DNA from 2 places in the Caloramator sp. genome. Region 2 is predicted to be linked to the other one. Evidence: riboswitches for the same ligand, from Rfam matches in the RefSeq annotation. Region 2 holds a riboswitch; the other holds the start of a gene.
The links. Region 2 has a riboswitch for cyclic di-AMP ahead of JG776_RS00045 (C40 family peptidase). Riboswitches for the same ligand answer to the same signal wherever they lie in the genome.

Region 1 (7,009 bases), on a different contig from region 2:
ACAGCATATGTTCTATATGAAAAGACAACAAACTATACACTTGTTTTGTCAGCAATAATTCTTGTTGGAATGTTGGGATTTGTTGGATACCATATGTACAGCAAATTAAATAAGAGATGATTAATTTAGAGCCCTACTTTTGTAGGGCTCAAGCTGTTTAAAAAGTTATGTATTGATTAGCCCCATGAAGGATTTCTTAGGCATTCGTTCATTTCGCTAATCAATTCTAAGCTCACGAAATATGCCAATTCAAAATCCTTTCATGGGGCTTTTTCATACTTTAGCTAACAAACAGGTTTATCAACAATTTAAAAATTCACTATTAAACCTTATCCTATTCATTATAAAAATCTAAAAAGGAATATTCCTTATCTCCCTTTTTCCAGCCTAATATACAGTCCATATTTACATTTTTTGAAGCATTGAAAATAGATTTATCAACATCATTAAACTTCTTTTTCAATTCCTTTATAAGCTCTTTAATTTCGTATCTCTTATTTGCAATCTTTTCTGCTGCTACCATACAAGCACAGTTTATAGGCCATATACCATTTGCCTTTGTAAACTGTTCTATATGTCTCTCTTCTATATAATACATTGGACGAATTAACTCTATCCCCTCAAAGTTTTCTGACTTTAGCTTTGGCATCATTGTTTTGAAGTTACCAGAATACAAAACATTTAGCATAATAGTCTCTATAACATCATTAAAATGATGACCAAGTGCAAGCTTATTACATCCAAGTTCCTTTGCTTTTGAATATAGGGCACCTCTTCTCATTCTTGCACACATATAGCAGGGATAATCCTTTACTATTCTATCTGCAACTTCAAAAATTCCAGATTCAAATATTTTTATTGGTATATTTAAATAGTTGCAGTTGTCAATAAGAAGTGCTCTTATACTTTCGTGATATCCAGGATCCATTGCTATAAATTCAAGCTCAAAATTAATCTTACCGTGTCTTTTTAGCTCTTGAAAAAGCTTTGCCATAAGCATACTATCTTTTCCACCTGATACTGCAACAGCAACCTTATCCCCATCTTCAACAAGTTTAAATTCATCTATTGCCTTAACAAATTTAGTCCAAAGTTTATTTCTATATGTTTTAATTATACTTCTTTCTATATCCTTTAAAGGTTTCCTTTCACTAAAAGGAACTAATATGGGACAACCAGTTCCCGAAAGTTTATTTTCACTCATACATCATCTCTCCTTAATCTATTTTATACTCAAATATTATAATATATTCATAAACTTAAATACAAATATAATTTATATAGCATTGCAATATATAATTTGACATCTAAATATTTTTATATTATAATTTTAATAATGATTTTTATAATATTAATTACAAATTTGTATTTTATTGCACAATATTATCTCATATCTATAATTAAATATTGAGATAAATTTATTAGCTGAATTCCATTTTAAATGGATACGGGGGAACCATCTAGGGTGAATCAGTTTGTTTCTGTAGGGCACCTCCAGTCCGAACCCATAAGCTAACCTCGGAAGCTGAAAGGAGGATTTTTATGCAAAATTCAAAATCAAACATGCATACTAACTTTAATAATCTCAAATCTACAATTGATGATTATTTAAAAATTAAAGACACTATTAAAACAGCCCTTGAAGACAAAAAAGTTGTGGAACAACAAAAGCAAAAAATTTTAAAAATATTTGGTGCAACTGAAGAGGACTGGAATGACTATAAATGGCAACTCAGAAATAGGATTACTTCTTCTGAGATTTTAAAACATGTTATACCTTTAACTGACCAAGAAGCACAACAAATCGATGAAGTTGCTAAAAAGTACAGATTTGCTATTTCTCCTTACTATCTATCATTAATTAATCCTAACGATCCAAACTGCCCAATTAAGCTTCAATCAATTCCTAAGTTTGAAGAATTAGATGAATTTGGTGAACTTGATCCTATGGGTGAAGAGTTTACTACACCTGTTAACTCAGTTACACAAAGATATCCCGATAGAATGATAATAAATGTTACAAATATATGTGGAATGTTTTGTAGGTTTTGTCAAAGAAGACGTTTGATTGGAGAAACTGATAAACATACTTGTAAAGATGATATTAAAAATGCAATTGAATATGTAAAGCAAAATCCTCAAATTAGAGATATACTAATAACTGGTGGAGATTCACTTATGCTTTCAGATAGTGAATTGGAATGGATTTTAAAATCTCTACGTGAAATACCACATGTAGAAATAATTAGGCTTGGTAGTAGAGCTCCTGTTACTCTACCTCAAAGAATAACTCCACAGCTTGTTGATATGATTAAAAAATATCATCCAGTATATCTCAATACTCATTTTAATCATCCTAGAGAAATATCTGAAGAATCAAAAAGAGCTTGTGAATTGTTAGTAAATGCCGGTATTCCGTTAGGAAATCAAATGGTTCTTCTTAATAACATAAATAACGATAAATACGTTGTTCGAAAACTAAACCAATCACTATTAAAAATCAGAGTTAGGCCATATTATATTTTCCATCCTAAAAAAGTCAAAGGTACAAAACATTTTTGGGTTAATTTCCAAGAGGGATTGGAAATTATGGAAAGTTTACGTGGAAGAACATCAGGTATGGCTATACCAACTTATATAGTAAATGCTCCTAAAGGCGGAGGTAAAACCCCACTTTTACCTAATTATTTGTTGTATTTTGGAAAAGATAAAGTTGTATTTAGAAACTGGAAAAATGATGTATTTGAAATTGAAAATGACTTATAATATATTAAAAAATTAGATAGGATTTTTCCTATCTAATTTTTTTTATAAAACTATTGCAAAAATAAAAATTATAAACTATAATATGATTGTGAAATATATGACAATCTTTTTGTAATACGTGCACTTTTTAGTGCTCTTAATATTTGATTTAGTTTGTTAATATTTTAACTTTCAAGTATTAAGTACCCTTTTAACTATACTTCGACATTTCTTATGATGTTATTATTTTAACAAGTGAGGTGTTTTTTATGGCGGTAACAAACAGAGAGGAACTACTTCAAAAAATCTCTGAAATAAGAGAAGCTCAAAAGAAATTTGCAACCTATACACAAGAACAGGTTGACGAGATTTTCAGACAAGCAGCAATGGCTGCAAACAATGCAAGAATATATCTTGCAAAGATGGCTGTTGAAGAAACAGGAATGGGTATAGTAGAAGACAAGGTTATAAAGAACCACTTCGCATCAGAATACATCTACAACAAATACAAAGATGAAAAGACTTGTGGCGTTATTGAAAAGGATGAAACTATGGGACTTACAAAGATAGCAGAACCAATAGGAGTTATTGCTGCTATAGTTCCAACAACAAACCCAACATCAACAGCAATATTCAAGGCACTACTTGCTTTAAAGACAAGAAACGGTATAATATTCTCTCCTCACCCACGTGCTAAAAAATCAACTATAGAAGCTGCACGAATAATACTTGACGCTGCTGTTAAGGCTGGTGCTCCAAAGAATATTATAGGATGGATTGATGAACCATCTGTTGAACTTTCACAGCTTGTTATGGCAGAATCTGACTTAATTCTTGCAACTGGTGGCCCTGGAATGGTAAAGGCTGCATATTCTTCAGGAAAGCCTGCAATAGGGGTTGGTGCTGGTAATACACCTGCTATAATTGATGAGTATGCACATATTAAAATGGCGGTAAACTCAATACTTCTTTCAAAGAGCTTTGACAATGGTGTTATCTGTGCATCAGAACAATCTGTAATAGTACTTGATGAAGTATATGATGAAGTAAAAAATGAATTTATTGAAAGAGGAGCATATATCTTAAAGGGAGATGAGGTTGACAAGGTTAGAAAGATTCTTCTTGTTAACGGCTCAATAAACCCAAATATAGTTGGACAAAGCCCACAAAAGATAGGTGAAATGGCTGGTGTTAAGGTACCAGACAATGCAAGAATAATAATTGCTGAAGTTGATTCAGTTGAAATTGATGAACCATTCTCCTATGAAAAGTTATCTCCAGTTCTTGCAATGTATAGAGCTCATTCCTTTGATGAGGCACTTGATAAGGCAGTAACACTTGTTAAGCACGGCGGATTTGGTCATACTTCAGTTCTATACACAGATACAATAAAGTGCAAGGATAGAGTTGAAAAGTTCAGTATGGCAATGAAGACAGGAAGAACAATAATAAATATGCCTTCTTCACAAGGTGCAATTGGAGATATTTATAACTTCAGACTTGCTCCATCTCTAACTTTAGGCTGCGGTTCTTGGGGTGGAAACTCTGTTTCTGAAAATGTAGGAGTTAAGCATCTTCTAAACATTAAGAACGTAGCTGAGAGGAGAGAAAATATGCTTTGGTTTAGAGTACCAGAAAAGATATACTTCAAATATGGTTGTCTTCCTGTAGCACTACAAGAGCTAAAGGATATGGGCAAGAAAAGAGCATTCATAGTAACTGATAAGGTACTGTTTGATTTAGGATATGCTGAGAAGGTTACTAACGTGTTAGATAGTATAGGAATTGAAACAAGCGTATTCTTTGAAGTTGAACCAGATCCAACACTTGCTTGTGCTAAAAAGGGTGCTGATTTAATGAGAGCATTTAACCCAGACGTTATAATAGCACTTGGTGGTGGTTCACCAATGGATGCTGCAAAGATTATGTGGGTAATGTATGAACATCCAGAGGTTAGATTTGAAGATCTTGCAATGAGATTTATGGATATAAGAAAGAGAGTTTACAGATTCCCAGAACTTGGACAAAAGGCTATGATGGTGGCAATTCCAACATCAGCTGGTACAGGTTCAGAAGTTACTCCTTTTGCAGTTATAACTGATGAAAAGACTGGAATTAAGTATCCTCTTGCTGATTATGAATTAACTCCTGATATGGCAATTGTTGATACTGAACTTATGATGAATATGCCAAAGGGATTAACAGCAGCTTCAGGTATAGATGCTCTAACTCACGCAATAGAGGCTTATGTTTCAGTTCTTGCATCAGAATATACAAATGGACTTGCACTTGAGGCAATAAGATTGATATTTAAGTATCTACCTCTTGCATATAGTGAAGGCCCAACTAACCAAAAGGCAAGAGAAAAGATGGCACACGCTTCAACTATGGCTGGTATGGCATTTGCAAATGCTTTCCTTGGTGTATGCCACTCAATGGCACATAAACTTGGTGCAATGCATCATATACCACACGGTATAGCAAATGCTCTACTAATAAATGAAGTAATCAGATTTAATGCAGTAGATAATCCAAGAAAGCAGGCTGCATTCCCACAATATAAGTATCCAAACGCTAAGTGGAGATATGCAAGAATTGCAGATTACCTTGGACTTGGTGGAAAGACTGAAGAAGAAAAGGTAGAACTTCTAATTAAGGCTATAGATGAGCTTAAGGAAAAGCTAAATATACCAAAATCAATAAAGGAAGCTGGAGTTTCAGAAAAGAAATTCTATGCAACACTTGATGAAATGGCTGAACAAGCATTTGATGATCAATGTACAGGTGCAAACCCAAGATATCCATTAATTAGCGAAATTAAGGAAATGTATATAAATGCTTTTGAAGGCAGATAATAAGTAAATTCCATATAGTTTTCATTAGTTTACCCCTATCCTAATAGTTTATCCCCTTGCATTATTGATATATAATAAAGAGCTAACAGTTTTTATTCTGTTAGCTCTTTATTTATGCCTTCTTGCAAAATCAACAAATTTAAATTTATCTGGTCTATGCCTCGACTCTGTATACTGAAATAGAGTCATATCTTCTAAGTAAACATAGTTTTTTACGACAACAACAACGTCATATCCTTCTAAATCCAAATACTTTTTATCCTCATCGGTTGCATTTTTTACAACTATCTCCTTCTTTGCAAAGGATATTTTTAATCCCAACACCTCTTCAATGTATTGATATATTGAATTTTGGCATATTTCCTTTGTAAATCCATCAGCTACCCTTTTTAAAATGAAATCCTTATCAAGTATTATTCGTTTACCCTTTATTTTTCTTGCCCTAACTATCCTCCAAACCTCATCTTTTTCACTAATTTGAAGCTGTTTTTGAAGATATTTATCAGGCCTTATAACTTCAAGCTCCTCAACTATTGTTTGTACAGAACCACCCATTTTACTTGCAAGTTCTTTAAAACTTATAAGACCCGATATCTGAAAATCAAACTTATTTAAATCAAGAACAAAGGAACCCTTACCCTTAATCTTTTGTATATATCCATTCTGTTCAAGATGCAGTAGGGCCTTTCTTACAGTATCCCTTGATACATCGTACATCTGCATTAGTTCGTTTTCTGAAGGAAGTTTAGCATTAGGTTCATATTCTACCTTTTCTATTTTTTCCACAATGTCATTATATATTATTAGATATTTACTATTTTCCATTCTCATCACCAATGATATTGTAACACGCCTTACATTACTTTACAATATAGTAAACTACAGATTCATAGGGTCTCAAAGTTAAATTATACAAGTCTACTCCACTGTCTTTATAATTTGATAATAATATTTCTACTCTACCTTTAATGTCTATTTCTCCTTCTAAGTTAACCTTAGTAGGCTCTCCATAGAAGTTATTTACAGCTATGATTAGCTCATCTTTATACCTTCTTGCATAAGCAAATACTCTTTCGTGCTCTACACAAAGTGGAATATAGTCACCATATGCAACAACGTCATACTCTTTTCTTATTCTTATAAGTTCCCTGTAATGGCTTAAAATTGAATCCGCATCATTTATCTGAGCTTCAACATTTATTCCTTTAAAATTATTTGAAACTGATATCCAAGGTTGTCCATCTGTAAAACCAGCATTCTCACTATCATCCCACTGCATTGGAGTTCTTGAGTTGTCCCTTGACCTTTCCATTATTATCTTCATTACTTCTTCGTCATCCATTCCCTTTTCTTTTAGGATTCTATAATAGTTTATAGATTCAACATCCTTATAGTACTCTATTTTGTCA
Region 2 (7,009 bases):
ATTCTTTTGTGGGAAACCAAAGCCTTTATTTAAACCTAATTTATCAATATTATCAAGAGCCTTACCTGCACCTATAGCAACACAGTCAAGTGGATTTTCTGCAATATGAACAGGCATATGAGTTTCCTTATTTATTAATTTATCTAATCCCTTTAAAAGAGCTCCACCGCCTGTTAACATTATTCCCTTATCCATAATATCTGCAGCAAGCTCTGGTGGAGTTTTTTCAAGTGTCGATTTTATTGAATCTATTATTGCTGCAACTGGTTCCTTTATTGCCTCTCTAATCTCTTCTGATGATATTGTTATTACCTTTGGTAACCCTGATATTAAATCCCTTCCCTTTATGTCCATTGTTGTTTCTTCTTCATCTGGGAAAGCTGACCCAATCTCCATTTTAATCTGTTCAGCTGTTCTTTTACCAATCATTAAATTATATTCCTTCTTTATATATTGTACGATTGACTGATCAAGCTCATCACCTGCTATTCTAAGAGACTTGCTTGTAACTATTCCTCCAAGTGAGATAACTGCAACCTCAGTTGTTCCTCCACCTATATCTACAACCATACTTCCTGTAGGTTCGCTAACTGGAAGACCTGCACCTATTGCTGCGGCCATAGGTTCCTCCATTAAATAAACTTCCCTTGCACCTGCATGTTTTGTAGCTTCTTCTATAGCTCTTTTTTCAACTTCTGTTACACCAGATGGAAAGCAAACAACTATTCTTGGCTTCACAAACGAACTATTATTTGTTACTTTTCTTATAAATTTATTTAACATTGTTTGTGTAACATCAAAGTCTGCTATAACTCCATCCTTAAGAGGTCTTATTGCAACAATATTACCTGGTGTTCTACCTATCATTTCCTTAGCTTCATCTCCAACTGCCAGTACCTGCTTTGTATTATCATTTCGTATAGCAACAACTGATGGCTCCCTTAAAATTATTCCCTTACCCTTTAAATATATCAAAGTATTTGCAGTTCCTAAATCAATTCCCATATCTTTTGAAATGCTAAATAATCCCATATTTCATACTCCTTTCATGATGTCATATTATATTTTTTTCTTTAAAGCTTAAATAATTTATATCTCCAATTATAATATGGTCTAAAACTTCAATTCCAATTATTTTTCCTGCCTCAATTAATCGCTTCGTAATATTTATATCCTCTTGACTTGGAGTTACATCTCCTGAAGGATGATTATGGCATAATATAATCGAAGCAGAACTAACTTTAATTGCCTCTATAAAAACTTCTCTTGGATGTACTACTGATGAATTTAAACTTCCTATTGATATATCCTTTATTTGTATAACATAATTTTTTGTATTTAAAAATATAACTCTAAAATGCTCCTTTGATAGAAATCTCATCTCATCCATTACAAGAATAGCAACATCTTCAGGTGAAATTATTTTAACTCTGTTATTGCCTTTAAATGAATTTAACCTTTTTCCTATTTCAACACAAGCTTTTATTTCACATGCCTTAGCAAGACCTATTCCCTTTATTTTGCTAAGTTCATATACAGAACTTTTTGCAATAAATGTTATTCCTCCATAATGCGTAATTAATCTTTTAGCTAAATCAAGTGCACTTTCTGACTTAGTACCAGTACGCAATATTATTGCTAAAAGTTCTTGATTTGATAGGACTTCTTCACCATATTTCAAAAGTCTTTCTCTTGGTCTTTCATTAATGGGGATATCTTTAATTTTAATTGAATAACAGTCCATATTATCCTTCTCCTTAAAACAAATTTATCCCCATCCTATTAATTATATCATATAATTTACTTAATGGTAAACCAACCACATTAAAATAGCATCCATCTATTTTTTCTACAAATAAACCTCCAAATCCTTGAATAGCATAAGCACCAGCTTTACCAAAGGGTTCATTGGTTTGAATATACCATTTTATTTGTAAATCACTTAATTCTTTAAAGTATACGTATGTACAAGAATAATCAACAATACATTCACTTTGATACATAACACATACTCCTGTGTAAACCTCGTGGCGATCCCCACTTAAAAATTTAAGCATTTTTAAAGCATCCTCTTCATCAGAAGGCTTTCCAAGAACTCTTCCATCTTTATAGACTATAGTATCAGCAGCAATAATTAAGGCTTCATTATTAACTTTTTCTTTTACATCTAAAGCCTTATTATAAGCAAAACTTTTAACAAGTTCAATAGGATCATTTAAATTTATTTCTTCTTTAAAGTCAGATGGAACAACATCAAAATTTAAATTTAAATTTTTTAACAATTCTATTCTTCTTGGAGATGACGATGCTAAAATTATTTTCATTTGTATCACCTAACTCTTTTTATAAAAATAATACCTAATATTAAACCCAGTATAGTAAATAAATTTAATTTCAAATTAAATCCTAATATAAAATTAAAAAACAAAAGGTCAATAATTATGGGCTTTTGAGTTCCTATAACTAACTCAGTAGTTAAAAAACTCAAACTTTTAATTTTAGATAGAGCCATATATATAGCTTCCCCTGCTAATACACAAAGAAGTAATACAAAAAAATCAAATATTTTTTCCTTTGTTTTACCCATAAATTTCCCCCTCTTAAATGTTGACAAAAAATAATAATTTTAATCATATCACAAATAAGTTTATCATTTAAAAATATTAACTACAATACCTATATCTATATTAATAAAAATTTAATATTTAGTCTGAACAACGTTATAATAATTCATACTTTTAACAATATAATAAATAACTTTATCTTGATTATTGCTTTTAATGGCTTCTTGATAATCTGTTAAAATATTAATTACATCATTTATATTGTTATCGTCTTTATATTTATTATAAAACTCCTTTAGCAAATCATTAAACTGTTCTCGAGAAACTTGTCCATCTTTTACCAATATTTGAGCTATGATTAGTTTGTTTATATCATCTGTTGTCTTTTCAACCTGTTGATTATTTTTATAGTTGATATCTAACTGTCTTATAATTGAATTTATACGTTCTTTTTCAAGTTCCAGCTTTTTATTTTTAATAGAGTTTAAATCTGTAGATACATCCGTTATAACTCTATAAATATCGTTATCTTTATAGTAATGACCATACACACCTATTTTATTCAGTTCTTGAATCATACTCTTTGCGTTTGTTTCATTTGTAAAAACACCAACTTGTAATAGATAAACTTTATTTGCTTTATTAAGTGTAATTGTATTTACATCATCATTTTTTATATTGAATTTTGGTAGTATTATAAAATTTGTTATGGCCCAACCCACCATTATTGATACTATTGGTATTATTAATATAAAATATAAAATACCTAATTCAAACTTTGATAAACCATTCTTTTTTAATTCTAACCTTGTGTATCTCATCTTATCCCCTCCTTTATTTCAATTAAATTATATTTAATTAAGTAAGAAATTATTATATTTTTTATATAAAATTATCTTTGAACATAAAAAAATAAAGCCTTTAATAGGCTTTATTTTAATATTCTAACTGCTCCTCTATATCTTTCATTATAATATCCTGAATTTAGTGATGATATAGTTACTCCCTTTTTAGTCGATGACGCATGTATAAACTTTCCATTACCTAAATAAATACCAACATGAGAAATGCCAGCACTTACTGTTTCAAAAAACACAAGATCTCCTTTTCTAAGATTATCCTTTGACACAGCTAATCCTACTCTTGCCTGCTGACTTGCTGTTCTTGGTAAAACTACACCCATTTTTTTGTAAACATATTGTACAAAACCTGAACAGTCTAAACCATTAGTTGTTGTTCCACCATAAACATACCTTACTCCAAGCAGTGACTTTGCTATGTCTTCAACTTGTTCAACATTTCCTACTGCAATTACTGAACCTGAACCTCTTGAATATATTCTTCCCATTGATGCTGTTCTTTTAATTGTCTTTTTCTTTTTTTGTACACTTACCTTCTTATTATTTTTCCTTTGTACAACAACTTTTTTATTTTGCTTTGTTGTTTTTGCTGCTTGTACATCAAAAATTGGAACTGCTGTTAATACTAACGTTAATGTCAAAGTAAATGACAGCATTTTTTTATTTAACATCCAATACACCATCCCTTCTTCGCCTCCGGAGTTAGCTGACGGGTTAGGAAGAAGGTATCCCCACTAATTAATAGCTTCACCCCAATTATTGGTTCCTCCGTACTCTAATGAGATTCGGCAATCTAAATTTTGTATAAAATATATTATACTATAAAAAATTAAAACTTCAACATTAATAACCTAAATCTTCTTTGACAATTATTACTATTCCCCTGCCCTTTACATTTTGCCTATAGGTAATCACATAATGATTACATATTCTATCACTTGAATTACAATCCATACAGTATCCAGTTTCACAACAAGGGGTTCGCCTATTTAACCTTTTTGCATTAATAGGAGAAGCATAATTTCTCACTCTATCATATGCCTCATCTAAATCCTTGACAATTTTATTCTTACCTACTAAAACTATAACCTTCTTAGGTCCAAAAATCATAGCTGCAACTCTATTGCCTGTTCCATCAAGATTAACTAACTCCCCATTTTCTGTTACAGCATTGCTGCTTGTTATGTAATAATCAGCAAAAAAAGTTTCTCTATATAAATTACCTATCTCATCTCCTGTTAAACCTTCTTTATATCTATCTAAAAGTACTACATCCTTTTTCCTTAAATCCTCTAATATCCCTGAATTAACCAAAGTCATTGAACCACCAAAGGACACTTTGCTTTTATCTTGTATTAATTCTAAAACCTTCTCCTTCATTTCTTCAACATTATCTACAACATATACTTCATAGTTATTTTTCTCCAGTGCTTTTTTTGTCCTTTCAATTTTTTTATCATAATACCAATTAGTATTATAATCCATATTATCCTCCCCTTCTTTTTGTATATATATATGAATTAGATACTCTATCTTGATAATTTAATTTTCGATTGAAATTATATCCATTTTTTTCCCAGAATTCATCACATTCACAACTGTCATTTACAATTACATTAAAAACCCTAACATTATAGACGTGATATAAGTATTCTTCAAAATTCTTTAATATCAAATTTCCTTCTTCTTGTTCTAATAAATTTTTCTTTAAATAAAGAGCCATTAGCCAAGATTCCAGTTCTCCCTTTACTTCTAATCTCCCCTTTAAAATACCAATTAACTCATTTTGACTGTATATACCACAAAAATATTCCATAGAATTTATTAGAGTCTCAATATACCTTTTTTTAATATAGTCAAAATTCAAATCATTGTCGTAATACAATTTATGCTTACCGTTTAGTTCTTTTAAAAAAACGTATATACTATTTAAGTCCTTTTTGTTTATTGATTTTATGGTTAATTCTCCCTCATTTATTAAAATTGGTATCATAATATCACCTAAAAATAATTTATATTTTATTAATTCTCCAAAAAAGTAAAAATTCCTTCTATGCTTTTAACAACAAACATTATGTTTTTTATAGTTAAAAAATTATAATAAACAATTTTAAATTCCAAATTGCATTAGTTTTTTATTTTACAATTTTTAAAGGATACACTCCAAAATACAGCCTTCTTTCTTAAATAATTTTCTAACAAGAAAGGACAGGCATTCTAATCGAATACCCGCCCCACAATCGACAAAGAGCCAAAAATGAAAGGCCCTTTAACAAAGGCCTTTTTTATCACCATTGGTGCGGAGAGCGGGACTTGAACCCGCACGGGATACCCACACGCCCCTCAAACGTGCGCGTCTGCCGATTCCGCCATCTCCGCTTACTCATATATTTTAACATTTTAATTACTATTTGTCAATATCCGTATAAATATATTGATATAAATTATAGTATTTTTTAATTTTTTTTACATAATTTTTTGTTTCACTAAATGGAATCAAATCAACGTCAAAGTCATTTCCTAATGACTGAATCCATCGATTTACATTTGTAGAGCCTGCATTATATGCCATTAGTGCAAGCTCTATATTTCCATCATATTGATTTATCATTCTCTTTAAATAAAAACATCCATATTTTATGTTCATTTCTGGTTCAAATAGTTTTTCATTTTTATAGGTTTTATCATTCATTAAATCCGCAATATACTCCCCTGTTTTTGGAGTAATTTGCATAAGCCCAACAGCACCTTTTTTGGATACTGCATTTTCATTAAAGTTGCTTTCTGCTTTAATTACTGCAAAAACCAACATTGAATCGATATTATATTGTTTGGAATACTTATAAACCAGATTATTATACTTTAAAGGAAAAATACTCCTTAAAATCGCTTTATGGTTTATTGCCATCAATACAATTAATATTAAGCATAAAAGCCTTAAAACTTTATTCATTACTTCCTCCATTAAGTGCTATGTTTAATAATATGTCTACTTGCTCATAAGTATATCTTAATTCTCTTGAATTGTTAATTATAAAATCAGCTAATTTTATTTTTTCCTCAATAGGCATCTGGGCATTTATCCTTTTAACTGCATCCTCTTCACTTATTTTATCCCTCTCAATTAGTCTTTTGATTTGTGTTATTTTATCAACATAAACAAGCCATTTAATATCGCATATCTTATACCAATTACTTTCAAACAAAAGTGCTGCATCAATTATACATACTCTTTTGTTCATTTTACAAACTTCATCTACTCTTTTTTTAATTTTTTCATAAATAATTGGATGAGTAATCTCATTTAATTTTTTTAATTGATCATTATTACTAAATACAATTTGTGCAAGTTTTTTTCTATTGATTGTTAAATCTTCATTTAGTATATCTTTTCCAAACTCATCTACTACAATTCTATATGCCTTTTCCCCAATCTGATAAATCTCTCTTGAGATTAAATCTGCATCTATAACATCTAATCCCCTTAAAATTAAGTAATTAGAAACTGTAGATTTACCGGAGGCAATTCCTCCAGTTAATCCTATTATTTTCATAAAATCACCTACTTAGCTTTGTACCAGTTAT

Region 1: another riboswitch for cyclic di-AMP. It lies ahead of eam (glutamate 2,3-aminomutase); the one in region 2 lies ahead of JG776_RS00045 (C40 family peptidase).

What each region holds. Positions count from the first base shown of each region.
Region 1 is NZ_JAIHAO010000016.1:16,915-23,923, forward strand. Features, by position in the region: gene pulA (type I pullulanase) at 1-120, shown strand, start outside; gene JG776_RS07165 (tRNA 2-thiocytidine biosynthesis TtcA family protein) at 335-1,204, opposite strand; cyclic di-AMP (ydaO/yuaA leader) riboswitch at 1,414-1,542, shown strand; gene eam (glutamate 2,3-aminomutase) at 1,543-2,766, shown strand; gene adhE (bifunctional acetaldehyde-CoA/alcohol dehydrogenase) at 3,015-5,600, shown strand; gene treR (trehalose operon repressor) at 5,709-6,425, opposite strand; gene treC (alpha,alpha-phosphotrehalase) at 6,460-7,009, opposite strand, start outside.
Region 2 is NZ_JAIHAO010000001.1:4,006-11,014, forward strand. Features, by position in the region: gene JG776_RS00020 (rod shape-determining protein) at 1-1,032, opposite strand, end outside; gene radC (DNA repair protein RadC) at 1,055-1,744, opposite strand; gene JG776_RS00030 (nucleoside triphosphate pyrophosphatase) at 1,758-2,324, opposite strand; gene JG776_RS00035 (DUF4321 domain-containing protein) at 2,330-2,587, opposite strand; gene JG776_RS00040 (SPOR domain-containing protein) at 2,699-3,385, opposite strand; gene JG776_RS00045 (C40 family peptidase) at 3,496-4,095, opposite strand; cyclic di-AMP (ydaO/yuaA leader) riboswitch at 4,101-4,225, opposite strand; gene JG776_RS00050 (lactate utilization protein) at 4,268-4,909, opposite strand; gene JG776_RS00055 (GNAT family N-acetyltransferase) at 4,911-5,417, opposite strand; tRNA gene JG776_RS00060 (tRNA-Leu) at 5,720-5,803, opposite strand; gene JG776_RS00065 (lytic transglycosylase domain-containing protein) at 5,832-6,377, opposite strand; gene coaE (dephospho-CoA kinase) at 6,370-6,978, opposite strand; gene polA (DNA polymerase I) at 6,987-7,009, opposite strand, start outside.